DNA from 4 places in the Clostridium saccharobutylicum DSM 13864 genome. Region 1 is predicted to be linked to each of the others. Evidence: riboswitches for the same ligand, from Rfam matches in the RefSeq annotation. Region 1 holds a riboswitch; each other region holds the start of a gene.

Region 1 (8,181 bases):
ATAGGTGATAAATTGGTGTTAAGATCACTAGTATACACCGATAATTATGATATTGTAAATCCAATAAAAAATATGACTTTTATATATGGTATAAATAAGCATTTAAAATATACTGATAAAATTTCAATGGCAATAAATAGACACAATCACAGATATGAAACTATAACATATTTCTATATTATTATACTTTCCACAATAATTAGTATTTTAGCATTATTTATTCCATTTAAATTAGAAAATGAGATTATTTTATATAAAAAGCTTTATAAATTACCTTTTGAAATTATATTTGTTTTAATGAGTATTTTTATCAGTAGAATTGCTTCATGGACACCTGATTTAATACGTAATACTATGGACGGAAGTTTTGTAAATTTATTTTTAAATGAGATTTTTAAGATTGAACCTGCTATTGGCAATCCAGCAGCTTATTTATTTAATGTACTTTATTGGTCAGTATATATTACATTAGTATTTATAACTGTAGCTATAATAAAAAATATATTTAGTGTAGGACTAATTAAATATTTTAAAGAAAAAACACTTATTGGTATTATTATAAGATTTGTAAAAAGAACTGTTCAAAAAATATATAATAATATAGATATTGCAATTCATAAGATAAATTTAAATGATAGATCTAATAAATTTATAATAAAAATAGTTGCAATTGATGCCGCTGCAATTTTGTTTTTTTTTATTGTATGGTGTATTGGAACATTATTAACTGCATCATTGCTGTTTTCAGCATTTGTGGGGATATTATTAGCATTTATCTATTGTATAATTATGTTTAATTTATTAAAACAATATGTAAATAAAATAAAGAATAAATATGAAGTACTATTCAATACAACAAACAAAATTGCAGAAGGGAGTTTAGAGGTATATATAAATGAAGATTTAGGATTATTTAATCAACTTAAAGAGCAACTACTGAATATACAGAAAGGTTTTAAAAGAGCAGTAGATGAAGAAGTTAAAAGTCAAAAGCTGAAGACAGATCTTATTTCAAATGTTTCTCATGACTTAAAGACTCCTTTAACATCAATAATAACTTATGTTGATTTACTTAAAAATGAAAATATTACCGAAGAAGAGAGAAAATCTTATATTGATACGTTAGATAAAAAATCTCAAAGGCTAAAATTTTTAATTGAGGATTTATTTGAAGTAAGTAAAGCTACAAGTGGTAATATAACTTTAAATTTAGTAAAAGTTGATATAGTAGAATTAATGAGGCAAACACAAATTGAATTGGAAGATAAGATAAGTGATGCACATTTAAAAATAAAGAACAATTTTCCTAAAAGCAAAGTCATATTAGAATTAGACAGCCAAAAGACTTTTAGAATTTTTGAGAATCTTTTAATTAATGTATCTAAATATGCAATGAAAGCTTCAAGAGTTTATATTGATATAATAGAAGGCGAAGACAGCGTTGAAATTGATATAAAAAATATGTCTGCAGAAGAAATAAATTTTAATTCCTTTGATATAGTAGAAAGATTTCAACGAGGAGATAAATCAAGAAATACAGAAGGCTCAGGTCTTGGTCTTGCAATTGCAAAAAGTTTTGTGGAAGCTCAAGGAGGATCTTTTAAGATAGAAGTTGATGGAGATTTGTTTAAAGTTATATTGGCATTTAAAAAATAATAAACAACTTCCATTATGGACTTATTATTGTAGTTATTGCAGGATTCCTCATTGATAATTTAATATATTACAAATGGAGAAATTGCATACATTTTTGTGAAACATTATTGAAATTGAACTGTGAAGGTTCTTGATACAAGTGGTTACCATTTTTTGCTTGTCCTAAAAGTGAGAATAGAAATTTTACATTTCGTTATTCGAACTTTCTCTGTTAGCTTTTATATTAGGAACATGCGAAAGTGGGCACAACCTTGAACTTGGAACCTTTCAGTCAAAATTTCATGGTCCTGTGGAACAAAAGATGTATGCAATTTCGGTTATTTACCACAGGAGTTTTATTCTCATTGTGGAACACTATATTTATATAATTTATTTACCATATACTTTCCATTCAAGGACTCCTGTTGAGCTGCTTCCTTTAGAATCCATTTCAATTGCAATAGCATTTGTTGATACAGGAGTAAAAGTAGTAGTATTATATTTGTTAATTTCTGTACCTAAACCTTGAGGATTTTTGACATATTGCCAAGACTTCCCGTCCCAATATAATATTCTATATGAAGAAGGCACATCAATTCCTTGGCCATCTTTAAACCAGTATACATCGCAACTTGATATTGTGAAGTTTTTGTTGAATACGTAATTTACCCATTGAGTTCCAGTTTTTGGCCAATTTCCATATACAGCACCACTTCTATCATTTGAGCTTGTAGGATCTTTTCCATCATTTAAAGCGCTTAATTTTTCCCAATCTGATACATAAGAAGTTGAGGCAGTAGCTTGTCCAGCTATATTAGTACCATTACTTTTATCTGGATTTGTTGGGTTTGTTGGGTTTGTTGGGTTTGTACTTGAGCTTCCTTGTACAAAGGTCATATCATTACCTAATTTACTTATTTGTGAAATTTTTAAACCAGATGATGATCCATTCCACCATTTTGAATTTGGATTAGTACTATCGCCGAATGAATCTTTATATCCAGCTCTGAATAAATCTCCACTATCGCCACCATTTTTATTCTTTTCTAAATCAAACTTTCCATCTGCTTGTTCAATAGACACTAAATAGTGATTGTTTGCAGTCATATCATTCTTCGAATTATTGCCGTTTTCATCTACATGCCAAATAGCTAGTCCAGAATCAGGCACATCTGCATATCTTCCTTTTTTTTGAATATTTTCTATAAGATAATATTCTTTTGGATTATTACTTGACCATTTATATGAATTTTGGTTTCCATTTGAATCAGCTACAGCATCAAATTTGGTTCCGTTACCATATGAATTCATGTTTTGTGGTGTATTCCAACGTGATATGATATTTCTACAATATGGATCTGGTGGAGCTGGATTTTTTGCATTTGCACAACTACTCATTAAAGTATATGCTCCAGTACCTTGCGAATCATAGTCATAGTCATATAAATCTGGATAGCCGTAAATCATATGTCCACTTTCATGGCATATTGTATAAATGGATAAATCACTGCCTATGTCAGACATTTCATATTTTTGTATTTTGGTACCATTTATACTATCTGAACCACCATACCAATCTTGATGTGGCCATAATCCTTTGGCCCAACCTGCATCAGCTGTACCTGCATAAAGGATATTAACAGCTTTTACATAACCATTTGCATCTGTTGTTAAAGTTGACATATTGAAGCCAGAAGTTTTTAACCATTGGAAAACTTCATCTGCCAGTTCTTTTGATTTAGCATACGATCCTGTTTCTTCATTAATATCGTCATAATAAGATTTTGGATGCTTTGCAGTATAAAATCCTATTACATTATTTGTATATGTAAGTTTTCCTCCAGACACATCATAATAATAATCTCTTACAGATCCATTATTACCAAAACCAGTGTAACCTACTCCATTAAAGAATTGATTTATATCAGATTTTGATATATCACTTTTGGTATCTGGAAAATCTACTAAAACAGCTAATCCTTTTACATTACTTGTAGAAGAAGTTTGAATTTTAGAATCCAATAGTCCATTAGAATTATTTTTATTGTCTTTTATTGATGAAGGACTATAATCCATTCCATGAAGTTTTTTTCTTACTGTATCCGCTTTTTGTTTTATAGACGCTTTCTTTATTTTTAAATGTTTTTGAAGATTACTTTTTACGCCATTAGTGTTATTTTTATCTATTGCAATTTTCATATCACTAAAAGTGTCAGTTCCTTTATATACTTCTCCAGTTGAAACGTAATCTGTTTCGTCTGCATTTAATTTTGCATAGCATATCCATCCATTTTTATCACGGCAAAGTGTATATCCATCTAAGCTTTCAACTTGTTGAAAGTATTCATCTCCTGAAATTTTTACTTGAACCTTACTTCCGTCTGGTTGAATTAATTCATGTTTTTGATTAATATATGGTGCTGCTGATGCTCCTACATTCATAGTTCCCCAAATAGTTGCTACTGTAGCTGCAGCTGTTAAAAATTTAATTATTTTACCCATTATAAATACTCCTTATAGTTTTTAATCTAGATAGGTTTTTTAAAACATTAAAAACAAAATATTGTTTAAATTTTTATTTCACATTAAAAAAAGTATTATGTTAAAATGTTAATAAAAGTTAAATTAGTTGCGCAACAATTTAATGTTCTCATACTTTTTTGAGTAAATAAACACTTATTGCTTTAAAAGGATATATTTTGTAATAAAAAGTAATTATATTACGAAAAACATAGGAATAAAGTTAAGAAATTAGATATAATGAATATATTGTAGAAAAATGGAGAGATGTAAAGATGTATATTGATGCCCATACTCATTTAGATTTCTTTAATGAGAAGATAGATGATGCAATTTATGAAATCAATAATTTTAGAATACTAACAATTGCTAATGGAATGGATGTAGAGAGTTATTTACAAAATAAAGAATATAGCAAAAGAAGTGAATATATTAAGGCCACCTTTGGAATTCATCCATGGAAAGCAGCAGAATACATTGGAGAGCTTAAAGATTTAATTCCTTATATTGAGGAAAGTGAGATTATAGGCGAAATAGGCTTGGATTTCTTTTGGGTTGAGGATAAAGAAAGTTATGAATCTCAAAGAAAGATTTTTAATTTTATATTAGATGAAAGCATTAAAAGAAATAAGGTAATATCCATTCATACAAAAGGAGCAGAAGAAGAAATCTATAATATTCTTAATAATTATGGCTACAACAAAGTAATTATCCATTGGTATAGCGGTGATATTAAAATTTTAGATAAGTTTATAGAGCTTGGATGCTATTTTACTGTAAGTGTTGATTTAGGTTACTCTGAATTAAGCGAAGAAATATTATCAAGGATTCCAATAAATAGACTACTTGTGGAAACTGATGGACCAACAGCTTTAGAATGGGTAAATGGTGAATATGGTTATCCAAGTGCAATAATTGATGTTGTAAAAAAAATTGCAGAGAGAAAAGCTCTTTCCATTGATGCATTATCAAAAATAATACAAGATAATTTTTTTGAATTAACTGAAATTAAACTTTGAGTGCATATATACACCAGAAATGAAATACATTTGTGTAAAACAGACATTTGAAAATTTCGCTGCTAAAAGCACTTAATAGGGGATTGTCCTAAACTAGCTTGTCACACTTAAAGTGGGAGAAAGCTAATTGGGGTGCAAGCTCTTATTTAGTGCTTTGTGTGAAATTTTCATAGTGCTGTGGGACACAAATGTATTTGATTTGGGTAAGTTACCACATAAATTTAAACTTAAAGTCATTTATCTATAATTTGGAAGATAAAATAGTTCATCTTGACAAATCATCAAAAATGTTTACAATTAATTATGACAACTGAATAAAAAACGGGGAGTTAGTTAAACTATCTGAGAGGAAATTTGTAATTTCGACCCATAACCTGATTTGGATAATGCCAACGTAGGGAAATATATTATAAAGAAACTACAAGCATACTATTTTTAGGAGTTAGAAAATAGTATGCTTTTTTATTCTTTAGGAAATTATAAGGCAGTTAAATCTGTGGATAATTTCTGAAAGTAGTAGAAACACGTAGTCTGCGAAGCAGATTTTCTTATTTGAGAGGGAGGATAATAATGTCAGTATGTAATGTAAGTTTACAAGTAATACCTAAGGTACCAGATGAGATGACATATCCAGTAGTAGATAAGGTCATAGAATACATTCAGTCTACTGGAGTAAAATACGAAGTAGGTCCAATGGAGACAACAATGGAAGGTGAATTAGATTTTCTTCTTGAAATTGTAAAGAAAGCACAAGAAATTTGCATTGAAGAAGGAGCATCCAGAGTTGCTTCTATAGTTAAAATTGACTATAAAAAAGAGGGCGTTACAATTGATGAAAAAATTAAAAAGTACAGGGGATAAATTAATACCAGTATTTTTTGCTCTTGGATTACTCATATTATGGCAGTTAGTTGTTTCAATAGGTGGTATTGAAAAATATATTCTGCCAGCACCTAGTGATGTTATTAAAGTGATTATAAAGGATTTTAATGTCATGCTTCCCCATATATTAATTACATTATATGAGGGAATAGTAGGATTTATTTTATCTACAGTTGCAGCATTAATTTTAGCTATAATAATGGATATGTCCGCTTTAGTAAAAAAAGCACTTTATCCTTTGTTTGTAATATCGCAGACAATACCAATAATTGCGCTAGCGCCACTATTTATAATATGGTTTGGTTTTGGAACTCTACCTAAAATAATAGTTGTTATATTAGTATGCTTTTTCCCTATTGTTATTAGCATATCAGATGGTTTGGAATCTGTAGATAAGGATTTTATTAATCATTTTAAATTAATGGGAGCATCAAGGATAAAGGTGTTTTTACATTTAAAGCTTCCTTATGGAATATTAAGCTTTTTCTCTGGAATGAGAATTGCAGCAACATACAGTATAATGGGCGCAGTAGTTGGAGAATGGCTTGGTGGAGATAAGGGAATTGGAGTATATATGACAAGAGCTAGAAGTGCATATGCTTTAGATAAAATGTTTGCTGCAATAATTATAATTGTTGTAGTCAGCATGGGAATATTTATTTTGGTTACATTTATTGAAAAAATATTAACACCATGGAAAAGAGTTCAAGAATAAGACACAATGAAGAAAATAATAGAACAGTATGTTCATATCTATTTTGATGAGTAAAGCATCACAATTTTTGTTAGTAAATTAATTATGAGCATGAAGGTGTCTCCTTGATTTACACTGAATATATATGTAGTTTCTGACATATTGTTTTTTTATGTGCTTGAAAATATAGAAAATTTAGGGGGAATAATTATGAAAAACAAAAAAATATTAGCATTGGCAACATCAATATTACTAGTTTCAACAGTATTTATGGGTTGTGGTTCTGTTAAAAAGGAAACAAAAGAAGAAAATTTACAAAAGGTTAAGTTAATACTAGATTACACACCAAACACAAATCACACAGGTATTTATGTGGCTAAAGACAAGGGATATTATAAGGAACAAGGAATTGATCTTGAGATTGTTCAACCATCTGAAGGTGCAGCATTGCAATTGCTTTCTGCTGGTCAAGCAGATTTTGCTATAAGCTATCAAGAAGATTTAACTTTTGCTAGAACTTCAGATAATCCATTACCTGTTAAAGCAATTGCTACAATTATTCAAAACAATACATCAGGGTTTGCATCACCAAAGGAAAAGGGAATCAAAACTGTTAAGGATTTTGAAGGAAAAGTATATGGCGGCTGGGGAAGTCCTAGTGAAGAAGCAATATTAAAAACTGTTATGGAAAAGAACGGAGCAGATTTCTCAAAACTTAACAGAGTAGATGCAGGAACAGAAGACTTTTTTGCAGCTACAAAAAACAATATAGATTTTGAATGGGTTTTTGAAGGCTGGACTAATATAGAAGCAAAAGATAAAAATATTGACTTGAATTATATACCACTTAAAGATTTAGATCCTGCGTTAAATTACTACACACCAATAATAGCTACTACTGAAAATAATATTAACAGTAATCCAGAATTGGTAAAGAAATTTTTAGCAGCTACTTCAAAAGGATATGAATATTCAATGGAAAATCCAGAGGATAGTGCAAAGATATTAGTTTCAAATGCACCAGAAATCGATCAAACTTTAGCTACAGATAGTATGAAATTTTTAGCTAATCAATATAAAGCGGATGCAAAAAGATGGGGCGAAATGAAGGATAGCGTTTGGGATAACTACACAAAATTCCTTTTAGATAACAAAATCATAACTAAGGATATGAAAGCAAGCGAGGCTTATACAAATGAATTCCTACCAGAATAAAATACAGCTTACAAAGGTTAAAAAATCTTTTGGCAATATGGAAATATTAAGAGATATAACCTTTAATGTAGGAGAAGGTGAACTGATTTCAATTGTAGGTCCATCAGGTAGTGGAAAAAGTACCATTTTTAATATAATCACTAAAATAATAGATAAAGATGATGGAGACATAGTGGTTAATGGTGATGTCAGTTATATGTATCAAAAGGACATGAT
Region 2 (8,181 bases), 2.0 Mb from region 1:
TACTATGATTGCAGCTTCATTCATCAGAAAAGCAGCAGACGTAGAAGCTATTAGAGAAGTACTTAATACACATGGTGGAGAAAGAATATTAATATGTTCTAAAATCGAAAACCAAGAAGGTGTTGATAACATAGATTCAATCTTAGAAGTTTCAGACCTTATAATGGTTGCTAGAGGAGACCTAGGAGTTGAAATTCCAATAGAAAACGTACCTGCAGTACAAAAAATGATCATCAGAAAATGTAATGCTGCTGGAAAGCCAGTTGTTACAGCTACTCAAATGTTAGATTCTATGATCAGAAACCCAAGACCAACAAGAGCAGAAGTTTCAGACGTAGCTAACGCTATCTTAGATGGTACTGATGCAATCATGTTATCAGGAGAAAGTGCAAACGGAACTTACCCAGTAGAAGCTGTTTCTACAATGGCTAAGATTGCTGAAGAAACTGAAAAGCAATTAGAATACAAAGTAGCTATTTCAGCTGCTAAATCACATACACCAGCTATATCAGGAGTTATTTCAAGAGCAGCAAGTAATGCAGCTAACGAATTAAATGCTAATGCTGTTATAACTTCAACTCAAACTGGAGCTACTGCTAAGAGAATATCTCAATGCAGACCAGAATGCCCAATTATAGCTGTTACTCCAGATGAAGTAGTTGCTAGACAATTAGCATTCTCATGGGGAGTATATCCAGTAGTTGCTAGTAAGATGGAATCAACTGATGAAATGTTAGAAAAATCAGTTGAAATCGCAAAAGCTAATGATTATGTAAAATCTGGAGATACAGTTATATTAGCAGCTGGAGTACCAGTAGATCAAGTTGGAGCAACTAACTTATTAAAAGTTAGCATTGTAAAATAGTATTAAAACATACTAAATTCAAAGCTAATTAATAGTATTATAGTTCTTAATTTAGATTAATAATATAATACACATTTAAAAATGAAGACTTTAGTGATTTCACTAGAGTCTTCATTTTTGTAAAGGAAATTATAATAAATTAAAATCTATGGATAACTTTTATAAAGTGAAGAAATATATAGTTTGTAAGTAGAGTTTTTTGATTATATAGTTAGATAAATTGTTTCTGAAATAAATGTTAACAAAAAATTAACATTTATTTTGGGCATATTTAATATATAATGTATATTATCGCACTTAAAGCGGAATACTTATTTAGTAGGTATGGAATTAAATGGCAACTGATTCTGTATTGGCACCGAAAGGTGCTATTTTTTTTAGAAAATTATAATAAATTAAAAATTCGTGGATAACTTTTAGATAGGATAGAAAATACAGTTTGCGAAACAGATATTCTTCTATCTAAAAGAAAGATAATATAATTAAAAAATTAAATGCGCTATGTTATAATTTCATTAGTAGTATTCAAGCAAATTAAAGACTTTATATCTATAAAGTTATACTGTACTCTTTGACTAGACTTATATAAATTTTATGTTAATAGTGTGTATTCAAAATAATAAGTGATGATGTTAATTACTTTTTTATACGTGTAAAAATAGCTAAGTAAATTAATTTTGAACGAAGGATGTGTATATGTGTTAGAAGAAAAAAAGGAATATATTGTAGAGGTTAAATCTTTAGGATATGAAGGTGAAGGTGTTGCTAAAATAGATGGGTATCCTATATTTATACCAGGTGCATTAAAAAATGAAAAAGTAAAGGTTAAAATAGTTAAAGTTAAGAAGAATTATGCTTATGGAAAGCTTATTGAAGTAATTGATAGATGTGATGAAAGAAGAGAACCAGATTGTCCTAATTATGAAAAATGTGGAGGATGCACATTAGAGCATTTAAGTTATAATGGTCAATTAGATTTTAAATTTGACAGAGTTAAAGATTGTATAAGAAAAATTGCAGGATTGGATGATAAATTAGTAAAATATCCATTAGGAGTTAAAGAAGCATATGGATATAGAAATAAAGTTCAACTTCCAGTTGGATTAGTAGATGGAAAAATTACTATAGGTTTTTTTAGTGAAAAAACTCATGAGATAATTAATGTAGATTCTTGCTTACTTCTTAGTGAAGAAGATGATAATATAATAGAAATAATAAGAAATTGGATGGAGAAATATTCTATATTACCAGCCAAAAAGGATGGAGATTTCTATAAGCAGGGCTTGCTTAGGCATATAATGATAAGAAAGGGATTTAAAACTAATGAAGTAATGATTGTATTAGTTACTACAGATAAGAAAATTAATCATAAGGATGAATTAATAGATGAATTAAAGTTAAAAATTAAAAACTTAAAGAGTGTAATTCAAAATGTAAATCACAAAGATACTAATTTGGTTCTTGGTGAAAAATGTACTACACTATGGGGGGAAGATTATATATCTGATTATATAGGACAATATAAGTTTAATATATCTCCATTATCATTTTTTCAAGTTAATCCAAATCAAACAGAAGTACTTTACAATAAAGCTTTAGAATATGCAGATTTAACTGGAAATGAAATTGTATTTGATGCGTATTGTGGTACAGGTACAATAACATTGTTTTTATCGCAAAAGGCTAAGAAAGTATATGGCGTTGAAATAGTGGAACAGGCAATAGAAAATGCCAAAGAAAATGCTAAGAAAAATGAAGTGACTAATTCTGAATTTTATGTAGGAAAATCAGAAGAAGTAATTCCTAGAATTATACAAGATGGAATTAAACCAGATATAATAGTCGTAGATCCACCGAGAAAAGGTTGTGATACTAAATTATTGAATGCTATAGGAGATGCAAAGCCAAAAAGAATTGTTTATGTATCATGTGATCCAAGTACATTGGCAAGGGATTTAAAACACTTAGAGAAATTAGGATATGAAACTTTAGAAGTTCAACCGGTTGATATGTTTCCTATGACAAAACATATAGAATGTGTTGCAAAGATAGAAAAAAAATAGCATTAATGAATTATTAGGAGTGAGTCTATATCTCACCCTTTTTCTTTATAAATAAGTTTTTATTTACAATTAATTCACAATTTAATGCATAATTATGTTATGATTTATTATATGATAAATTTAATATTGGCAAAGATTCGTAAAAACTATATTATGATTGATTTAATATTTATAAAATAGATAATTAATTGTTTTATAAATTTCAATATACGTTAAATTAATTGAAAGAAAAAACAGTATATGAGGAGTAATGATAATGTCAGATATGATTCAAATTTATAAAAAAAGATCTTTTAAGAGACTTATAACCTTATTAGTATTACTTATATTTTTCTATGTAATGCAGGATATGATAAATTTAATGCTATTAACTTTTGTATTTACATATCTAATTCATAGTATTTCAAAACATTTAATTCAAGAATTTGATGGGAAAATAAGAATAAATTATAAATTCATGGTTGTTATAGTTTCGTTACTTTTAACGTCTGTAATATTTATTATATTAATAGACTTTTTACCAATGGTTATTAAACAGTTAACTCAGGTAATTATGCAGGTACATGAGTTATATGGAAATTTAGGACATAATGAGATTACTAATTTAATAAAAGAAAGATTAGATAAAGTTTACTCAACTATTTTTTCAGCAGAAGGCATAAATTACATAATGCATTCAATAACAAATATAAGCAAATTAGGAATTAATATAATTATTTCTTTAGTTTTAAGTATTTTTTTCTTAATTCAAAAGGATGAAATAATGCAATTTACGCATAAATTTAAAAATAGTAAAATTAATATATTATATGAGGAAGTTGAATTCTTTGGAAAAAAGTTTGTTTTCTCTTTTGGTAAAGTTATTGAAGTACAAATTGTTATTGCTATTATAAATGGTGTGCTTTCAACTATAGGATTATCTATAATAGGATTTCCGCATTTATTAGGATTTGGTGTAATGGTAATGTTACTTGGTCTTATTCCTGTGGCTGGAGTAATAGTATCATTAGTACCTTTAAGTATAGTAGCTTTTAATAATGGTGGATTACCTCATGTTTTTTATGTTCTTGGATTAATTGCTTTACTTCACGCATTTGAAGCGTATATATTAAATCCAAAATTAATGTCTTCAAAGACAAAGCTACCTATATTTTATACCTTAGTTATACTTTTAGTATCGGAACATATTGCAGGTGTTTGGGGACTAATTATTGGAATTCCTGTTTTCATGTTTATTTTAGATATAGTTGGAATATCTTATGGCAATAATAAAAATGATTGAGGCACATGAAAATAAATAACTTGAAATCAATTATGAATTATTATAAAATAAAAAACACAGGGGAGCTTGCACATGCAGGCTGAGAGTAAGTAAAATGTAGCTTTAACCCTTTAAACCTGATTTGGATAATGCCAACGTAGGGAATCTAACTTATGATTATTTAATGAGAGATGTTTAATTTCTTATTTATTATTTGATGAGATATGCTATTTTGGTATATCTCATTTTTTTATTGTAAGGGAGAAGATTATGGAAAATAAGACTTCGAATTCAAGTCAATTTATCTTATGGCTTGGTGCAGCAATTTCTATTGCTGAAATATTGACGGGAGCGCTATTAGCACCTTTAGGATTAAGCCAAGGAATAGCTGCTATTTTGATAGGACATACTATTGGAGGTGTTATACTTTATTTATGTGGTATTATAGGTGCTCAAAGCAAATTATCTTCAATAGAATCAACTAGAATTTCATTTGGAAAATATGGTTCATTTTTATTTTCTATATTAAATATTGTACAACTATTAGGTTGGACTGCAGTTATGATTATCAATGGTTCAAAGGCATTAGATGCAGTTTCTATGCAATTATTTAATTTTCAGAACGAAACGGTATGGTGTATTATTATTGGAGCATTAATTGCTTTATGGATAGGTGTTGGAGTAAAAAGCCTATCTAAAATAAATACTGTAGCAGTAGCTGCACTGTTTTTATCAACTATAGTGCTTGGCTTTATAGTATTTACAAATAATACAGCCAATGTAGGTGCGGGTGGATTTGAAGGAGAGACGTTAAATTTTGGCACAGCAGTAGAACTTAATGTAACTATGGCATTATCATGGATTCCACTTATTTCAGATTATACTAAGAATTTAAAATCTGAAAAAGCGGGTACATTAGCAAGTGCATTAGGATATTGCATTGGTAGTACTTTTATGTTTATCATTGGCCTTGGAGCATCTTTATATGCTGGTACTTCAGATATATCTGGTATTTTACTTTCAGCTGGACTTGGAACAATAGCACTTATTATTGTCATTTTTTCAACAGTAACTACAACTTTTTTAGATGCATATTCTGCAGGAGTAAGTTTTACTAACATAAATAAATGTATAAATGAAAAAACTGCAGGTTTAATTGTATGTGGATTAGGAATAATATTATCAATAGTTGTTTCTATAGATCAATATGAAGATTTTCTATATTTAATAGGATCAGTTTTTGCACCATTATTTGCAATTTCAATAACTGATTATTTTATATTTAATAAAAAATCAATTGAGGAAAAAAATGTGGTTGACATAAAGAATATTATTATATGGATTATTGGAGTATTTGCGTATAGAATATTAATGCAATTTAATTCTATAGTAGGTATAACTATTCCTGTTATGATTGGCATTGCATTATTATGTATTTTAATTAATTTATGTTTAAAAGCATATAAGTAATTTGAGTTAAAATAAATTATTATTGTATATTTTAAAACATATCTAATTATTAAAAGAAAAATACTAGGATATTTGTTGTTATTTTTTTTGATATGAAATAATAATAATATGATATAATGAAAGTATTATGGAACAATTTGGTTTATGTACAGAAGATATTTAGGCACATGACTTATTATTTTTTAAAATGTGCCTTAAAGACAATAAGAAAGGGGATTATAATATGCCATTTATAGGATCTAAGGTAAGTGTAAAAATTTCAAGTGAGAAAGAAGAAATTATAAAGAAAAGATTAGGAGAATCAATAGAACTAATTCCAGGAAAAAGTGAAAAATTTTTAATGGTTGGTTTTGAAGATGAATATTCACTTTATTTTGGCGGTGAAAAATTAGAAAAAGGTGCTTTTGTAGAAGTAAAAATATTGGGTAAAGCAAGTAAGGAATCTTATGATATGCTAACAAAAGCAATTTGCATAATATATGAGGAAGAATTACAAATTCCTAAAGATAAGATATATGTTAAATATGAAGAAGTCGAAAATTGGGGTTGGAACGGACAAAACTTTTAAATAAAAATTTAAATAAAGAAAAAATGAAAAGCAGAATACTGCGTTGTTGCTTTTTATTTAAAGTCTGAGTTATGGCAGGGAAGCTATCTTAAAGCTAAAACATAAGTTTTGAGATGGCTTTTTATTTTTAAATTGACTTTTTATACTCCTTCATATGGCTTATGTATATTCAAAAAAATAACAAATACATCTACTACTAAGCTTATTTTCTATCATGCTATGTCAATAGCTTACCATAATAGGCATGTTATGATACCAATTTATTTCCTTGTGTGATGAAAAATAATCATATTATTTTAAATTTTTTTATTTTCTTTCATGTGCCTAAAGTTACAAGAATAAATATATAAATAGATATATAATTTTAAAGGGGGCGATTATATGATAATAGGGCTTGCTCAAATTAACGTTTTTTGGGAAGATATGAATAAAAATATGAATAAGGTCGAAGAATTTATAAAAAGAGCAATGGAAAGAAAAGTTCAACTAATTCTATTTCCAGAAATGACTTTAACAGGCTTTATAATGGATATAGATAAGTTATTAGACTCAGAAGACATAATAATAAAATGGCTTAGGAATTTGGCTATAAACAGTAATATTAACATAGGAATTGGATTTGCAATAAAGGACAATAAAAAGGGAAAAAATAAATATGTTTTTATTTCTAAAGAAGGTAATGTATTGCTTGAATATATTAAAATACATCCTTTTTCATATGCAAGGGAAGATATTAATTTTTATAAAGGCAATACTATATCTAGTTGTAAAATAGAAGAGTGTAACATAGCACCTTTTATTTGTTATGATTTAAGATTTCCAGAAATATTTCAAATTGCATCGAAACAATCCGAGATAATAACAGTAGCTGCAAATTGGCCTAAGTCAAGAGAAAATCATTGGTTAACATTGTTAAAAGCAAGAGCTATAGAAAATCAATGCTATATAATTGGAATAAATAGAGTGGGACAAAGCGATGGTTTAGAGTATAATGGTGCATCAATATTTGTAGATCCAAATGGGGATGTCTTAAATGAAATAATGTGTAAAGAAGAACTTATTGTTAGAGAACTTAGTTTAGAAAAAATTAATGAAATTAGAAATAAATTTAATATAAAAGATGATAGAAGAGAGGATATATATAAATTATATTTGTAATATATAAAGTTAATTTTTAGAATAAATATTTAGTATGATATAATAATTAAATATATGAATGTACGTTTATATAAGTAGTTATGTTTGTTATTATAAGAAAGGAGATAGTTACTGTAAAGCAAATAGTAATTTATAAGTTTTCAGTAACATAATTGAAAGATAAGATATGATAAATGATTTTCAAGAAGAAATTGCTATTAGACGGTTAAGATTAAAAAAAGATATAAAGAAAACTGGTGGAAATTGTGCAAGAATACTTCTTATCCTATCTTTGTGCACATATGGAATAGGCAGCTTAATTATATTTGGAATTAGATTTAAAGCAAAACAATTAGGGGTTACTATGACCAGTAATGTTGAAGCAGAAAATATATTAGGAATTTCTAAAGATGCATATAATTTCATGATGGGGTATCTTCCATGTATAATTGCTGACATTATAGCTATATTAATAGCATTAAAAACTACAACTATAAGAATAAGAAAAGATATGTTATGCAAAATTAAATCACCTAAGTTATTTGTACTTTTAGGGACAGTTTCTTGCATAGGTACAGGTATGATTTCAAGTATAATATATCAAATATACTCAACTCTTTTTAATGCTGGAGGAATTAAAATACCTGAACCAGATTTTAGTATGCCAACACAAACGGGTTACTTGATATTGTTTTTAGCATATGTATGTGTTGTTGGACCAGTTTTAGAAGAAATTATATTTAGGGGTTTTATACTAAAGAGTATGCAGAAGTATGGAAATTTAACTGCTATTATTGTATCTTCAATTCTATTTTCA
Region 3 (8,181 bases), 2.0 Mb from region 1:
GTAGCGTTTCTAAATTCTGATGCACCTGCACCTACTGGATCAAAAACAACTGGAATGTTTAATTCATTGGCTTTTCTTCCCGCTAAAATCATTGATTCAATTGTTCTTTCGTTTAAAGTACCAATATTTATTACAAGAGCAGATGAAATTTTAGTTATATCTGCTGCTTCTTTAACATCGTCAGCCATAATTGGCGATGCACCTAATGCAAGCAAGATATTTGCACAATCATTAACCGTAACATAATTAGTTATGTTATGTACAAGAGGTTTCTTATTTTTAACCTCATTTAATAATCTTTCTACCTCAAAAACTAGTTTATTGTCCATAAAACTCTAGTAAGAATATCTATTATCAAATTTCTTACTAAATTCCCTCCCTTCAAAATGTTTCTATAAACTTAATGTATATTTTCTTTCATATATCTAAGTTTATTTTTTATCAAAAAGTTCTACTTTTTCACCATTTAAGATTTTATTTGTAGTTCTTACAGCGCACATCTTTCCGCACATAGAGCAACTATGTTTTTCTTCTGGTGGTATACTTTCAAAATATTCTTTAGCTTTCTTACCATCGATAGCAATCTTAAACATCTCTTCCCAATCAAGTTTTTGGCGAGCATCTGCCATAGCGTTATCCCTATCTCTTGCTCCTGGAATACCATTAGCTATATCTGCTGCATGAGCCGCAATTTTTGATGCAATAATTCCTTCTTTAACATCTGATAAATCTGGAAGTCTTAAATGTTCAGCTGGTGTCACATAACATAAGAAGTTAGCTCCATGTGTTGCAGCAATAGCTCCACCAATAGCCGATGTAATATGATCATATCCTGGTGCAATATCAGTAACAAGAGGTCCTAAAACATAGAATGGTGCACCATGACATAATCTTTTTTCAATTTGCATGTTAGCAGCAATTTCATTCATAGCCATATGTCCTGGACCTTCAATCATAACTTGTACATCTTTTTCCCAAGCTCTTTTTGTTAATAGACCCAATTCTATAAGTTCAGTAATTTGACCAGCATCAGTTGAATCATCAATACATCCAGGTCTCATTGCATCTCCCAGACTTATTGTCACATCATATTCTCTAAGAATTTCAAGTAACTCATCATAATGTTCATAAAATGGATTTTCGTTACCTGTCATCTCCATCCAAGCAAATAATAATGATCCACCTCTAGATACAATATTTAACTTTCTTTTATCTTCTTTAAAAACTGAGATTGTTCTCTTATTTATTCCAGCATGAATAGTAACAAAATCAACTCCAGCTTTAGCATGAGCTCTAACTACGTCTAAAAAATCTTCTGCTTTTATATCTAAAAGTTCTTTTTCTAAGTATCCAATTGCATCATACATAGGAACTGTACCTATCATAGCAGGTGAATATTCAATAAGTTTTTCTCTAAATTCTTGAGTTTTTCCATAGTTGCTTAAATCCATTATAGCTTCAGCACCAAAATCAATTGCCATTTTTACTTTTTCCATTTCTCTGCAATAATCAACTGAATCACCTGAAATACCTAAATTTACGTTTATCTTTGTTTTAAGTCCATCACCAATTCCTTCTGGGCTAAGAGATTTATGATTAACATTAGCTGGAATAGCTACTTTACCTTCCGCTACAAGTTTCATTAATTTTTCTTCTGATATATTTTCCTTCTTAGCTACTACCTTCATTTCTTTAGTTACTATACCTTTTTTAGCTGCTTCCATTTGAGTTTTATAATTCATTGTTTATTCTCCTCTCAATTTTTACTAATAATTTAATTTGTAATGTTATTAAATAAATTCTTTATGTTTTTATATAATTAATCATTCTTATTAATATCTCTTGATTGTGTCTAAATTCCAGCTTTCTTATAAAGCTCATAAAAATGATTAGTAGGACCTACTCCTTTTCCTAATTCAAAGCCATGTTCTATAGCAGTTGTTACATACTTTTTTCCTTGTCTTACAGCTGCTTCTATTGTCATTCCTTTAGCTAAATTAGCAGCTATTGCAGATGATAAAGTACATCCTGTTCCATGAGTATGAGTAGTATTAATTCTTTTTTGTGGCAAAATTATGAATTCTTTTCCATCAAATAATAAATCAGTCGCTTCTCCCTCTAAATGTCCACCTTTAACTAAAACAGCTTTTGGTCCAAGTTCCTTAAGCTTTAAAGCTGATTGTTTCATATCATCTAAAGTTTTTATTTCTATTCCTAAAATTTCTTCTGCTTCTGGTAAATTAGGAGTTATTAATGTTGCTAACGGAAATAATTCATGAATTAATGTTTCTTTTGCATCCTTAGATAATAAGTTAAATCCACTTTTAGATATCATGACTGGATCTAATACTATCATTGGAAGCTTTCCTACCTTTTTTAAAGATTTTGATATAGACTTTATAGATTCAATCTTTGAAACCATACCTATCTTAATAGCATCTACTCTTATGTCATTAAAGATAACATCTACTTGAGCTTCAATCATTTCTGGATTTATATCTTGAATACCGAAAACTCCCATAGTATTTTGAGCCGTTACTGCTGTTATAACACTCATTCCATAAACTCCATTAGCTGAGAAAGACTTTAAATCGGCCTGAATTCCAGCTCCACCGCATGTGTCTGATCCAGCAATTGTTAATGCTCTAAACATAAAATCACCCCTTCTAGTTAATATAAATTTGATCTTATACTTTCCACAATTTACACTTCATTAAATTTTCTTAATATCTTTAAAATTATGTCTAGGCACGTTCAAAAAATAGCATATCCATTTGCCAGCTTATTTTTTATTTATTTTCATGTGCCTTATTTATTGACAATTCATTATTTATTAATATTTTTCTTATAACAGAAACCTTTAAAAAGAAATATGCTATAATAGCTCCCGCACTACAGCTCATAGTAAAAGGAATTATATATACAAAAAATGCTGCTTCCTTCCCTAAAATTAAGACCGCTACTGGATATGCTATCAATGCCCCTAAAATTCCAGTACCAAACACTTCACCAATAACAGCCATACTTGCTCTTCTAAATTTCTTATAAAAAATTCCTGAAAGAAAAGCACCTATCATACTTCCTGGAAAAGCTAGCAAACTGCCTGTGCCCATAATATTTCTTATAAGTGATGCGACGAATGCATTTAAAACTGCATATATTGGACCTAAAGTTATTGCTCCTACAACATTCACAAAATGTTGTACTGGAGATATTTTAGCTGCTCCAATTGGCATTGATAGTGTTCCAAAAATAACTGAAATACCAATTAATAATCCACTTAATGCAATTTTTTGTGCTTTACTTTTTTCTTGCATTCACTCTCCCTCCTTAAGACAAGATAAATTTTAATTTGAGTGACAACCTATTTTTCACATAAAAAAAATGTATCCCAAAGGGATACATAAATAAATCACGCGTAAACATTAATTAATATACTTCCCTCCGTTGGCATTAACCAAATCAGGTTATAAGGGTCCAGGAAATCACTCTTTCCAATCTCAGCTAAAATATTAGCTCCCCTAGTTATTCTGTTATAAAATTGTCTTTCTAAATTAAAGATTATACCATTCCAGAATAAATGTCAAATTTATTTACTTAGTTTTTTATCAATAATGCAAATTTTAGTACACAATATAAATAAATCACTAATCTATTTATCCACAACTATTCAAAATATCTCTATATACTTGTTATTATATATATAACTTTACTCCATATTTTGAAACATCTTAACAATATCTAGAATACCATATCCCCATCTAGCATTTGGATATATATCTCCACTTCTTCGTGATGTTCCCTTTGCTAAATATGCTTTAACAGTTTGGGAATATATATATGGATCATTGCCTTGAACAATTCCCCACTGAAATAACATAACACAAGCTCCAGCAACTACTGCTGATGATACACTAGTCCCATTTACAATAGCAGTTTTATTACTTGGTGCTACAGTTAAAGCATTTACTCCTCCTGCTGCAACATCTATTACATCAATCAAATTATCTCTAAAAGCCACTCCAGAATAATTAAGAACATTATTATTATTTTGATTATATGCTGCTGCAGTAACTACATAAGATGAAGTTCCCGGATTAGTTACTGTTCCATATGGATCAGATGAACTAAACTTAGTATTTCCTACTGTTATTCCTCTTTGAGGCAGCCAAGCATTGTATACGCCACTCAAAATATACTTTGCTCTCAATCTAAGAAGCCATATACCTGGCTGTAAACTATAAAATCTAATTCGTATCAATTCATCTCCTGTACTTTCCTCTGGAAAATAATAATTAACTTTTATCGATGTTTTTTCAAATACAAAAGTATAGTTTCTAGTTGAATTAATTATACTTGGTATTATACCTGTATTTTCACCTGATGGAGATACTATGTCTATAGTCATTACGTTAGGAAGTTCAGTCCAAATATCAATTATTAAGTGTTTCTGCTCTGGTGATACCTCAAGCTCAATTGCAATAGGCGTATCAACTTGAGATATAGTTCCAGATGTATGACCACCTGCATCTCTTTGATTTCCTGCTCCAGTAACCAATACTATACCACTACTACTTGTAATTGATTCTATGTATTCTTCTAAAATACCATTTCCTTTATGACTTCCTAAATTAGTTCCAAGAGGGAAATATACAATCATAGGTTTCCTACTTTTAAGTGCATATTCGTACAAAAATTGTAAAGCTGAGAAAATTGATGTTAAATTAAATACTGGTACTTTAACATCAAATTGAGCTTGATATGCAGCATCTATCATTAATTTGACTACTACAAAATCACATTCTGGAACAATCCCCTTTAATTCTGGATTTTTACCAGTAGCTCCAATTATTCCAGACATATTAGTACCATGTCCAATTTGATCTCTGCTAGGAACTATGTCATATGGTGATTTCCCTTCTCTATAAGCTTTTATAGCATCATTTACTTTTTCTTTTCTATAAACTGTTCCAAAAGGTACAGAAATATCATTATCCTTCTCATTTGAAATTATTGTTTGATCCCAAATGCATTCAACTCTTGTTTCACCAGCAGCAGTCATAAATTCATCACTTAAATAATCAATGCCAGAATCTATTACTGCCACATTTACGCCTTTTCCATTTAAACTTAAGGGCAAATTTAATTGCAAAAATCTAGCTCCAGATGCTTCTATTGGAGAAACATCTTGTAGTGTATACATTTCGGTTGGCTTAACATATACAACTGTTGTAAGTCTTATATCACCAATATCAACCTTTAAATCTCCACTTATAGATATAATTGCATAATTATCATTAATTATTGTAGCATAGTAACCTGGCATTTTTGAAACTTCATCCTCAATATTTCCTTCATATTGAACCATATAATGATAATAATTCGAATCACTAAAAATCTTTTCTGGAACCATACTTTGCTTCATTATAAACTCCTCCATATTTCTCTTGGAATTCTTATAAACAATTTATTACAATAATATTCAATAAAGTCATCATCAATATCCCCTCTATAATTCCTATATGTTCCGCTTATAATATTAAATGTCCCTAATAAATCAAGATATCCATAGCCAATCTCCCTATTGGGATATTTATAAATAACATTGCTTCTGTCAGCTCCATGTATTAAATAAGTTACAATTTTTCTAGAATACATAGTTATATCATTTCCTTCAACAATTCCCCATTGTAGTAAAAGTGCACACGCTCCTGCCGCTATTCCTGCTGCAGCTGAACTACCTGAAACTGTTGCTACTCCTCCACCAACTTTAGTAGTTAAAATATCAACTCCCAGAGTTGCAAAATCCGGATTAATTAATCCATTAGAATTAAATCCTTTACCTGAAGAAGCAACTAAGTTATTATTATTTCCAAAGTATGCTACAGTAGCAACTTTTCTCGCTGTGGATGGAATTGTTAGAGTTGTAAATGGATCTGATTGAAGAAATTTTGTATCTTTAGGTAATGTCTTTTGAGGTGGTAACCATATATCATATCTTCCATCGACTATATAATCACCTCTTAATTGAAATGTCCATATTCCTGGTTTAATAGAGTCAAAAATAACATGTATAAGCTCATGACCTGTATAATGTTCTGGTGAATAATATTCAACCGTCATTACAGTATTCAAAAAGAAAAATTCAATCTTAAATATTTTATTTGTTTTTACTTTAATAAATTTAGATGTTTCACCAGTTGGAGAAATGACATTTAAAGCAGCCTTATTAGGTTTTCTTACCCATATATAAAATGAAAAATATTTCATTTCTCTTGGAATTTTCAACTCAATTGAAGCTATATCTTCTACGTTGGCTATAACACCAGAAACATGTCCCTCTGATGCTCCTTCATTTCCAACTCCAGTAACAACAACAATACCTCTAATAGTACCAATTGACGTTATATATCTAGAAATTATATTATTCCCATCATGACTTCCTTCCGTAGTACCCACCCCTAAAAATATAACCATAGGTCTTTTAGATTTTACAGAAAAATTCTTTAAATACTCTATTGCTGCTAAAACTTCGGCATTATTATAAACTGGAGTATATTCTACTCCATTACTTTTTAACCTATTTTTGAAATTTATAGACTCAAATAGTTTTACAATAACAAAATCACAATCATGTGCAACTCCTTGAAATTTTCCATTATAACCTCTTGCACCTATTATCCCAGCTATCTGAGTTCCATGTCCAATATCATCCTTTGATGGTACAATTGCATAGGGGTCTCCATTATCTTTCTTAGCATTAATGGCATTATTTATTTGTTCATTTGAATAAACAGTTCCAATATATACGGATTCATCTGTAACATCTGAAATTGTTTGATCCCATATACTAATAATCCTTGATGTATCATCTTCTCTAATAAATTCCTGATTTAAATAATCTATTCCTGTATCAACCATACCAACTAGCACACCCTTGCCAGTCAAATTTAAATATGGATTAATTTTAACATTATTTATGTTATCGACATTTGACGGTGAAATATCTTGCAAGACAAACATACTTCTAGGATCAATAAAAATAATTGATGGAACATCTTTTAAAAGTTGATTCAAATAATCATATGATGTCGATACAATTGCAATAGTATTTGTAATTATGTTACCACATGCATAAGATACCTTCTCTATTTCTTCTTTAAAATTCCCTCTATATTCAACCAAAAAATCTGGTGAGTCCTCAAAATATAAATTACAATGCTTTAAGTCAGGCACATTTAACTCCAATATAAATATTGCTTATATTTAGTAATATTTATATTGGAGTTAAATTATTCATTATATTTAGGCTTATGTTATAACTTACCGAAAGTAAGTAGATTCTTTTACTCGATTGCTATAGAATATTACTATGGATTTCTACCCATAAAAGTTGTTCCATTCCAGCATGTTCCCAAGACAAGCTTGTGACAAGGAAGAATGAAACAACTTTTACTGAAGAAATACCTATAGTAATATTCTAAATGCAATGCTCCGCAAAAGAATCTACTTACTTTCTAGTTTTAAATATATTTCAAAGTTTATGTTTTTTATCTATATGAAAATGTGATAATGTACATCTTCTATCCATAAATAATCATTAAGGTACCTGAAAGAAAACAATTAGTCCAAAATGCCATGATTATTTTTCATAAATTGATCTCATGTAAAACCATTAGGACAATATTCTGATGAGCAAAGAATCCAAATCTATTATTTTATGATGGTCGCTTGCTCAGTGAGCGTATGTGAGTCGAGTTTCCTCTTATTAAAAACAAGCCAACAAATGAACTTTTTATTTATATTTTCACATGTCTTAAAATTTTAATACTTTAACAGTTCTTCTTTAAGCTTGTCTTCTACATCTTTTATCATATTAATATATCTTGTTTGTTTCCACCCATCTGTATCTTTTAGTATATCTCTAAGTTCTTCATTAGTCTTTAAATCATTATCAAACAACATTTTATAATCTTCTACTGTATTAAGTTGAAAGTTAGCTGGTAATCCAAAATTTTCTGGATAAGATGCTTTTAACATGAGTATAGCTTCTTCAGAAAATAATGCAGTCTGGGCTTCTTCATCATCTTTAGGAATACTTTCTTTTACTTTATTCCATGCTTCTTTAACAGCTGCTGGAGCAGTTAAAGGCGGAAAAACAAATAATTTTTCTTTATATTC
Region 4 (8,181 bases), 2.4 Mb from region 1:
GATTTCATTCCCTGAGCCCTTAATAGCTTGAGTTATTTTATCGGCATTAAATTCGACCTCTCTGCCGTCCCTTTTTACAACATATAGCATAATTATTCCCTCCATGGCACAATATATAGTATCCTTAGTACTGTACTATTATACTGTATAAGGTATTCATTAGCAATGTCTTTTATTTTTTATTTTTTAGGCATTATATTTTAATTCTTATCAATTATATCTATCTAGCTTTCGATTTGATTATTTTTTGCAGTTATTACATAGTTGACTTATTACAAACTATTCTTATTATTGTCTTTTCCTACACTTATAGCACCTAATGGTACCATAATCCAAATTAATTTTTTATAATTATATATAATAATTAACAAAAACTAATTTAAAATTGTGTCATACACAATATATAGGTTTTATCTTCCAATCAAATTTACTATATATTGTGTTTCTTAATTTATTACAATAATTAATGCTAATTTAATTATATCACCATTGATAACAATATCAGTAGTGATATAATTAAAATATGTTAATGTGCTTTAGGAGGAATTAAGATGGAGAAAATTGCATTAATAACAGATAGTGCTTGTGATATAAGTGCTGATATTGCAAAGGAAAATAATATTAAAATACTACCTTTCAAAATTATTTTTTCCAATAAAGAATATGACGATGGTATTGATATAACTCCAAATATGCTTTATGAGTTACTAAAAAAAGAAATTCCTACAACATCGTTACCTAGTGTTGATAGATTTACTAATGCATTAAATGAAGCAAAAAATGTTGGATATACTCATGCAATTATAATAACTATATCAAGTGGTCTTTCAGGAGCTTATAACGCAGCAAGATTAGCAGCTGAAAATGTTTCTGGAATACAAACTTTCGTGTTTGATTCTATGACATTAACTATGTCTCAGGGTGCAATAGTACTTGAAACTGCAAATTTAATTAAAGAAGGTAAACCTTTTAAAGAAATTATAGATATATTACCTACGCTCAAAAATAAAATAGATGTATTTTTCACAATAGATACATTAGAATATCTAAAAAAAGGCGGTAGAATAGGTAAAGTTGCTGGAACTATAGCTGATGCACTCAATCTTAAACCTATTATAACTGTAGGTAATGATGGAATATATCACACAGTTTGCAAAATAAGAGGAATTAAACAATCAATATCTAGATTAGCTACTTTGTTAAAACCTTATTTAGAAAATAACAAATGTAAAGTCTGGGTATTAGATGGCAATGCTCCTGATAAAGCTGAAATGTTATATGATTCAATTAAAGACCTTCCTAATTTAGTGGAATGTACCCTTGGAGGAATGATTGGCCCTGCACTTGGTGTTCATACCGGCCCTGGTCTTGTTGGATTCATTGTAGAAAATATAGATTAATTTATTAAAAACACATAAAAATCACCTAACTAAAAAATTATATTTTTAGTTAGGTGATTTTTATGTATATTTTTTTTATTTTGGTTAATCATATATTTAAGAAAGTTTTAGTTTTTTAATGCAATAAACAAAGTAAAACCTCATTTTGTTTGATTTAAGGAGGCTTAATTTTATGAAAGGTTTTGTTTTAGATTCAACGTACAAAGAAAGTATTATTATTGATATGAATGATACTATTTCTATCACTTCTTCTCACAATTTGCCCAATAATCCAGTTTCTCATTATTCAACAGATTTAAATCAAATTACTTCTAATTATATAGCCCATCATAATAAAAACGACAAGTTTAACACATATAACATAATTGACTATTTATAGTAAAATGTATAAAATTATTTTGTAACGTGCTGGGGGAGCTATATGCTGAGATTTGATAATTCATAAACCCTTTAAACCTGATCTAGTTAATTCTAGCGTAGGGAAAGCAACCTTATAAGAATTTACATTTCTATTTATATAGGTTGGTAGTCTCTAAACCAAAGTATAAAACTAATATTTAAATTTATTATATGAAGATTAGTTATAATGACTTTGTTAATTCCTCTTCCATAAGCGTCACGAAGGAGGTTTTTTTTATGCAAATTTTTAATGATTGGTACAAACAATTTTCTACTCTTTTCCAAAACTTTTCACAAAACATTCAAGCTATAATTGCAAGTCCATTATCCATTACAACTTTAATTGGTTGTGTAATATTACTCATAATATTAGTTAAAGTTAAAAAAATCAACTTTACTCCTCAACTTATTGCTAGAATTGGCATAGCTTTGGCTTTAGCTACAATACTGAAAATGCTCAGATTATATCATTTTCCACAAGGTGGTAGTATTACATTAGGTAGCATGGTTCCAATATTACTTATAGCATTTATGTACGGACCAAGAGTAGGATTTCTAACAGGATTTCTTTACGGAATAATAACACTTATTATGGATCCATACATTCTGCATCCAGTTCAAGTTTTATTTGATTATCCATTACCCTTTATGGCATTAGGTATAGCAGGATGCTTTAATAATAAAAAATGGCTTGGGGTTACCTTAGCTGTTTTTGTTAGATTTTTGTGTCATTTTATTTCTGGAGTTGCTTTCTTTGGTTCACTTGCACCCGCTGGAATGTCTCCTGCTTTATATTCATTAATAATTAATGGACCTATGCTAGGAATAGAATACATTATATGCTTAGTAATCATATCTATTCTTCCTATTGAAAGAATAATACACGCATCTTCACTTAATACCATGAGTTAGTGTACAAATTTATTTAATATAACAATATTATATAAAAATAATAAAGAGAAAATATACATAATAAAAAATCATATATTAATGTATATTTTCTCTTATTCTTATGTTTTATTTCTCGACAGATATTGCATCTACTGGACAGCTTTCTGCTGCTTCTTGCACTTCACCTTCTACATTTTCTGGTGCTTCATCAACTATAAAGCCAGCCTTTCCGTCATCCTCCATATCAAAGCATTCTGGACATATAGATGGACATAGTCCACATGCTATACAAGTATCTTTATCTACTTTTGCTTTCATTAATCTCTACATCCTTTCAAATCAAAATTACATAGTGTATTATTTCCTAAATAATCCGAAAGTATGTATACTCTAATACTATAAAGAACTCGAAATTTAAATTTAGGTGGTTTCTCCCCGAAAGTAAGGATATTCTTTTGCTTGTGGTTACTACAAAATATATACATGAAAAAGAGTGCAATATCAACATTAAGAACTTTTATATATAAACTTCGTAAAAATAAAAAAGCTTCATTATTTAATTTCTGTAACTTTAAATAATGAAACCTTTTATATTATATGATGCTTTTTATTTACTTGGTAATTAAGCTTTAATACAATCCTTCAAATATTAATGAATATAACGCATTTTCTCTAACATATTCCTCAGCCTTACCATCTTCTAAAGCTTCTGTAAGTTCAATATTAATTGGTAACTCACCTATTAAAGGCAATCCTAAATATTCTGCATTTTCTTCTGAAGATTTTCTGCTAAATACTCTTATTTTCTTATCACAATCCGGACAATTTATATAAGCCATATTTTCTACTACACCTTTAATTTTTATTCCTATCTTTTGAGCCATAATAACAACTTTTTTAACAATCATTGATACCATATCTTGTGGTGTAGAAACTATTACAATCTCATCAATTGGGAACTCCTGCATTACAGTTAAGGCAATATCTCCTGTACCTGGTGGCATATCTATAAGTAAATAGTCAAGCTCGCCCCAATTTGTTTCAACAAATAATTGCTTCAACACTCCATTGATTACTGCACCTCTCCAAATAAGAGGTTCTTCCTCTACTGGAGTTACAAGATTCATAGAAATTACTTTTATTCCTCCATCTGTCTCTACAGGATCAAATCTTACCATCTCGTTATCTAATGGATGTATAAGTGCTCTCTTCTTGTTTATCCCAAAGAATCTTGGCATAGATGGTCCTGTTATATCTGCATCTAATACTCCTACTTTATAGCCTTTTTTAGCTAACATAGTTGCCATAATACCAGTAACAGTTGACTTACCAACGCCTCCTTTTCCACTTATAACTCCTATAACATTTTTTATTTTTCCGTATCTTGGTGATACCTTTAAGCTTTCTGATGGACAACTTTCTCCTTTAGTTTTACATGTATCCTTACTTGGACATCCTTCGCAACTTCCCATTATTTTATCCTCCTTTTATTTTACCAATCTTGTGGCATTTGATTTGGTTCACTTACAGTAATATCCCAATCTTTATAATTATACTCTGCGGATATATAATAATTTTCCAAAGATTTATCTGATTTATTCTCTACAGTTATTAATGTCTTAAAAGTTGTGGTATTAAACCCTCTATTTTTAACTTTAATTACTGTATCAAATTGTTCACTATTATTTTTTACTAAATCTACATTTGGTAAAATTTTATTTAAGTTTTTCTTAAATTCTTGCAAATCTATAGAAAACATATACTTTAAGCAATCTGTATCATTAGATATATCTACTCCTACTTTACCACTAGATATAGAATCCTTTTTATTATTTATAACTTTTAATATAGATTGATAATATACATACTCAAAGTCTCTAGGTTTTCTTATAACTGAAAGATTCTGCATTATAGTATTTTCTAAATTCTTTGATACTGAAAATGCCTTATCATCATCATAAAAATTACCTGTCCCACTCTCATTAGCTCCAACTACATACTGATATTTTTTAACTTCATCTCCAATCCAAACTTCAAATATATAATCTGGGTCAAGACTACTTTTTTTAGATACTTCACTTCCCTTTGACAAAAGTTTATAAACATCATCTATAGCTTTACTATCATTAATTATAAATCTAAATCCACTATCTCTAACATTTTGTATTATTATTTTATCTACCTTATTCTGGCTCATGTAATCGAAATATTGGTTTTTTATATTTAATTTAACTTCTGCACTATCAAGTAAAGTGCATCCTGATAATGTTGTTATTATTAATAACACAGATAAAATCATAATAAAAAATCTACTTTTCTTCAATGCTTTTCTTCGCTCCTTTAAATAACATTTTAGTATTAAGAATAACAATTCCAAGCATCAAAGTAAATATTGCAATAAACTGTGATGTAGAAAGAATTCCAACATTCCCCCTTGGATCATTCCTTAAAAATTCTACTAAAAATCTTCCTATACTATATATAACTAAATAAAATCCTATTACTTTCCCATTTGTTCTCTTCTTTCTTGAATAATATAAAAGGAAAATTCCTAATGCAAAATCAAAAATAGACGAATAAATTTGAGTTGGATGTAAAAGCACTCCCGCTGGTGCAAGAGATCCTGTTGGAAATTTGACACCTATAGGCAAATTAGTTTCCGCCCCATAGCAACATCCTGCTAAAAAACATCCAATCCGACCAAAACCTTGTGCTATTGCTAGTACTGGAACTGTCATATCTAATATTTCAATCACATTCCATTTTTTATGATTACAATATAGATATATGGATAAAGCTCCACCACATATAGCGCCATAAATTACAAAGCCATATCCAAAATTCAACAATATGCTCGGATCTTTTATAATACTTTTAATTTCAGTAATTATGAATAACAGTTTTCCACCAATTACTCCACCTATCACAGCTAAAATAATTAAATTTAATAATGAGTCCTCATCAAATCCTCTTTTCTTAGCCTTATTTATAAGTAAAGTTGCTGCTACTATTATTCCTATAGCAATCATTAATCCATAACTCTTTATTTGTATCCCAAATATCTCAAATAGTATTATCCGCATCAATTTCCTCCTTACGCTAAATAAGTATCAAGGAGAAGCAATTTAGGCTTCTCCTTGATACTTAAATTATAATACTTCTACTCATCATTAGCAAATCTTATTTAGTCTACTTAATACTTGATACAATAACATCAAAGATAGTTTTTATATTCTCCTTATAATCCTTTTGTTTAATATTAAATAGTACTTTAACTATTTTTCCATCTTCTAAATTCAAGTAGTAACATTCATTTTTAAAATAATATCCATTTCTCACAGTTGTATCATATTGAACTAATACTCCAGAGTTATTAGAATTCTTAAATGGCATTACTTCTGAATTAGAGTATTTTAAAGTCTGATTTTCTAAATCACTTTCTGAAAATACATTTAAATCTTCTTTCGTATTTATTACTTCTACTGAACCTGTAAATTTATTATTTCCATCTTTAAAATTTAATTTACTACTAACATATTGCCCTTTGCTTTCTTTTTCATCTACCGTCCATTCATCTGGCAAAGAAATAACATACTTACCGTCATCAAAGTTATATTCTTTAAACTGACTTATTCCTTGATCTAAAAGAACTACCTGTTGGAAATTGTCGCGAAAAAACCCTTGAGTTATAGCTAGTACTAACATTAGTAATACTAATATGGACGTAACAATTAATTGCTTTTTATTCATAGCAGTTTTTCTCTATTTCATTGGAACTACAATTGAAGAACTCTTATAATCATAGAACATTAGCCAATATCCTTTATCCATCGAATCATTACTAGTCCATGTTACAAATCCTGTTTTTCCGCCATATGGTTGATCACATTTATCTTTACTACCTGGTATAGCATATACTATATATTTCAATTCTCCATTTTTATCGCATTTATATCCTAACAAAAAGTGTTTATCTTTGCTGATATAAGGATAATAATTTAACATTGGATAGTATGCTAATGTATACTTATTATAATCTGATTCATCAAATAAGTCTTCCATTTTATTAACAATAACTTTATACCACTTACAATAGTTTATATCATTTAACTTATTTTTTAATAGTTCAAATCCTTCTGCAAGCTTCTCAAAGTATTGCCCCACTTTTCCCTTAATTTCAAAGTTGTATTCTGGTGTTGATTCCTTAACTTCACCAGTCATTTGTGGTGTTGATTCTTTAACTTCAGTAGTCATTTGTGGTGTTGATTCCTTAACTTCAGTAGTGGTTTCTGGTGTCGACTCCTTAACTTCGGTAGTAGTTTGTGGGGTTATTTTTTCAACTTCAGTATTGATTTCTGGAGTTGTTGTTTTAACTTCCGTATTACTTTGTGGAGTTATTTTTTTAAAGTAATTATTGTTTGCTTGATTTGATTTTTTAATCTCATTTTCGTATTCTTCAAAATCTATTTTATCTAATCTAATATTTTCTTCTATTCTCTTACTATTTTGCTCAATAAATATATCCTCATCATCAAGTCTACATTTTTTCTCTATCTTGAATTTCTTCCAACCACATTCACTACTCTTTTTATCTTTTATAAATCCATATATAACAACCTCTTTATCATGTCCCTTTATTTCTAAGTTTATAGATCCATCGTAAGTTTCTAATTTGTCAGCTATTGCCTCTATAACTTCTCCAACACACATCTTCTTATTTTCTTTTTCACCATAAGTCTTATGGCACTTTTCATCATAAGCTTTGTGCTCTTTTTCACTATGCATCTTATGTTCTTTGTCATGCTCCTTTTTCTCCTCTAGACATGCCTTATTATCTTTATCATAAACCTTATGATCCTTTTCTTTTTCTCCGCATTTATTGCATTTGCTTCTATCTTCATCCAATTCTATTATATTTTCTTTTATCTTATCTCTTTCTTCTGTTATTACAGTTGGCTCTTCTCCTCTTTTTACTATAACATTTTCTAAATTATTATTATCTTTTGAATTAGAAATGCTTTCATTTAAGCATTCTGTTTTTATGTTCACTTTAGATTCTATTTTAGTCTCAACTTTATCAATTACATTATTTTCTGCTTTAATTATTTTTTCTGGCGCTGCTAACTCTTTACTAGGTTCCACTGTTATAACCTTATCATTTGTATCAAGGCTAGTACTAACTTTTTCCTTAGGTTTAAGATTTGGTTCTAATTTATTATTATATTTTTTATAATCTACGCCAACTATTTTATATTTTGTCCAATTATCAGCAGACTCCTCACCATTCATGAAACCATGCATTATGAATTTATTTTCTCCACCTTTAGTCTTACAAATAGCAGCTCCAGATATTTTTTCGTAAGATATTCCTAGCCCAGCTATGTTATTAATATAGTATTCTTTACTCGTATCTCCTTTCCCCACTTCATTTACTGTTAAAGGGCCCAAATCAACTAATTGTTTAAAATCTCTTTTACAGCAGATAAGTACC

What was found. Region 1 has a riboswitch for thiamine pyrophosphate ahead of CLSA_RS11870 (thiamine-binding protein). Riboswitches for the same ligand answer to the same signal wherever they lie in the genome.
Region 2: linked by a shared signal. The riboswitch ahead of cytX (putative hydroxymethylpyrimidine transporter CytX) and the one ahead of CLSA_RS11870 (thiamine-binding protein) in region 1 are both predicted to bind thiamine pyrophosphate.
Region 3: linked by a shared signal. The riboswitch ahead of thiW (energy coupling factor transporter S component ThiW) and the one ahead of CLSA_RS11870 (thiamine-binding protein) in region 1 are both predicted to bind thiamine pyrophosphate.
Region 4: linked by a shared signal. The riboswitch ahead of thiT (energy-coupled thiamine transporter ThiT) and the one ahead of CLSA_RS11870 (thiamine-binding protein) in region 1 are both predicted to bind thiamine pyrophosphate.

Annotation. Positions count from the first base shown of each region.
Region 1 is NC_022571.1:2,770,158-2,778,338, reverse strand. Features, by position in the region: gene CLSA_RS11885 (sensor histidine kinase) at 1-1,656, shown strand, start outside; gene CLSA_RS11880 (M6 family metalloprotease domain-containing protein) at 2,026-4,137, opposite strand; gene CLSA_RS11875 (TatD family hydrolase) at 4,431-5,174, shown strand; TPP riboswitch at 5,487-5,592, shown strand; gene CLSA_RS11870 (thiamine-binding protein) at 5,745-6,035, shown strand; gene CLSA_RS11865 (ABC transporter permease) at 6,007-6,771, shown strand; gene CLSA_RS11860 (ABC transporter substrate-binding protein) at 6,961-7,965, shown strand; gene CLSA_RS11855 (ABC transporter ATP-binding protein) at 7,946-8,181, shown strand, end outside.
Region 2 is NC_022571.1:4,807,079-4,815,259, reverse strand. Features, by position in the region: gene pyk (pyruvate kinase) at 1-865, shown strand, start outside; gene rlmD (23S rRNA (uracil(1939)-C(5))-methyltransferase RlmD) at 1,564-2,928, shown strand; gene CLSA_RS20630 (AI-2E family transporter) at 3,185-4,210, shown strand; TPP riboswitch at 4,259-4,370, shown strand; gene cytX (putative hydroxymethylpyrimidine transporter CytX) at 4,460-5,659, shown strand; gene CLSA_RS20620 (phenylpyruvate tautomerase MIF-related protein) at 5,883-6,227, shown strand; gene CLSA_RS20615 (nitrilase-related carbon-nitrogen hydrolase) at 6,609-7,385, shown strand; gene CLSA_RS20610 (CPBP family intramembrane glutamic endopeptidase) at 7,552-8,181, shown strand, end outside.
Region 3 is NC_022571.1:782,109-790,289, reverse strand. Features, by position in the region: gene thiM (hydroxyethylthiazole kinase) at 1-329, opposite strand, end outside; gene thiC (phosphomethylpyrimidine synthase ThiC) at 432-1,742, opposite strand; gene thiD (bifunctional hydroxymethylpyrimidine kinase/phosphomethylpyrimidine kinase) at 1,853-2,653, opposite strand; gene thiW (energy coupling factor transporter S component ThiW) at 2,790-3,317, opposite strand; TPP riboswitch at 3,423-3,533, opposite strand; gene CLSA_RS03575 (S8 family peptidase) at 3,710-5,425, opposite strand; gene CLSA_RS03570 (S8 family peptidase) at 5,425-7,236, opposite strand; gene CLSA_RS03565 (hypothetical protein) at 7,825-8,181, opposite strand, start outside.
Region 4 is NC_022571.1:92,762-100,942, reverse strand. Features, by position in the region: gene CLSA_RS00430 (anaerobic ribonucleoside triphosphate reductase) at 1-90, opposite strand, end outside; gene CLSA_RS00425 (DegV family protein) at 552-1,400, shown strand; gene CLSA_RS00420 (hypothetical protein) at 1,573-1,779, shown strand; TPP riboswitch at 1,801-1,901, shown strand; gene thiT (energy-coupled thiamine transporter ThiT) at 2,037-2,711, shown strand; gene CLSA_RS00410 (ferredoxin) at 2,817-3,008, opposite strand; gene CLSA_RS00405 (Mrp/NBP35 family ATP-binding protein) at 3,320-4,162, opposite strand; gene CLSA_RS00400 (YhfM domain-containing protein) at 4,183-5,013, opposite strand; gene CLSA_RS00395 (prolipoprotein diacylglyceryl transferase) at 5,000-5,773, opposite strand; gene CLSA_RS00390 (hypothetical protein) at 5,880-6,440, opposite strand; gene CLSA_RS00385 (hypothetical protein) at 6,453-8,181, opposite strand, start outside.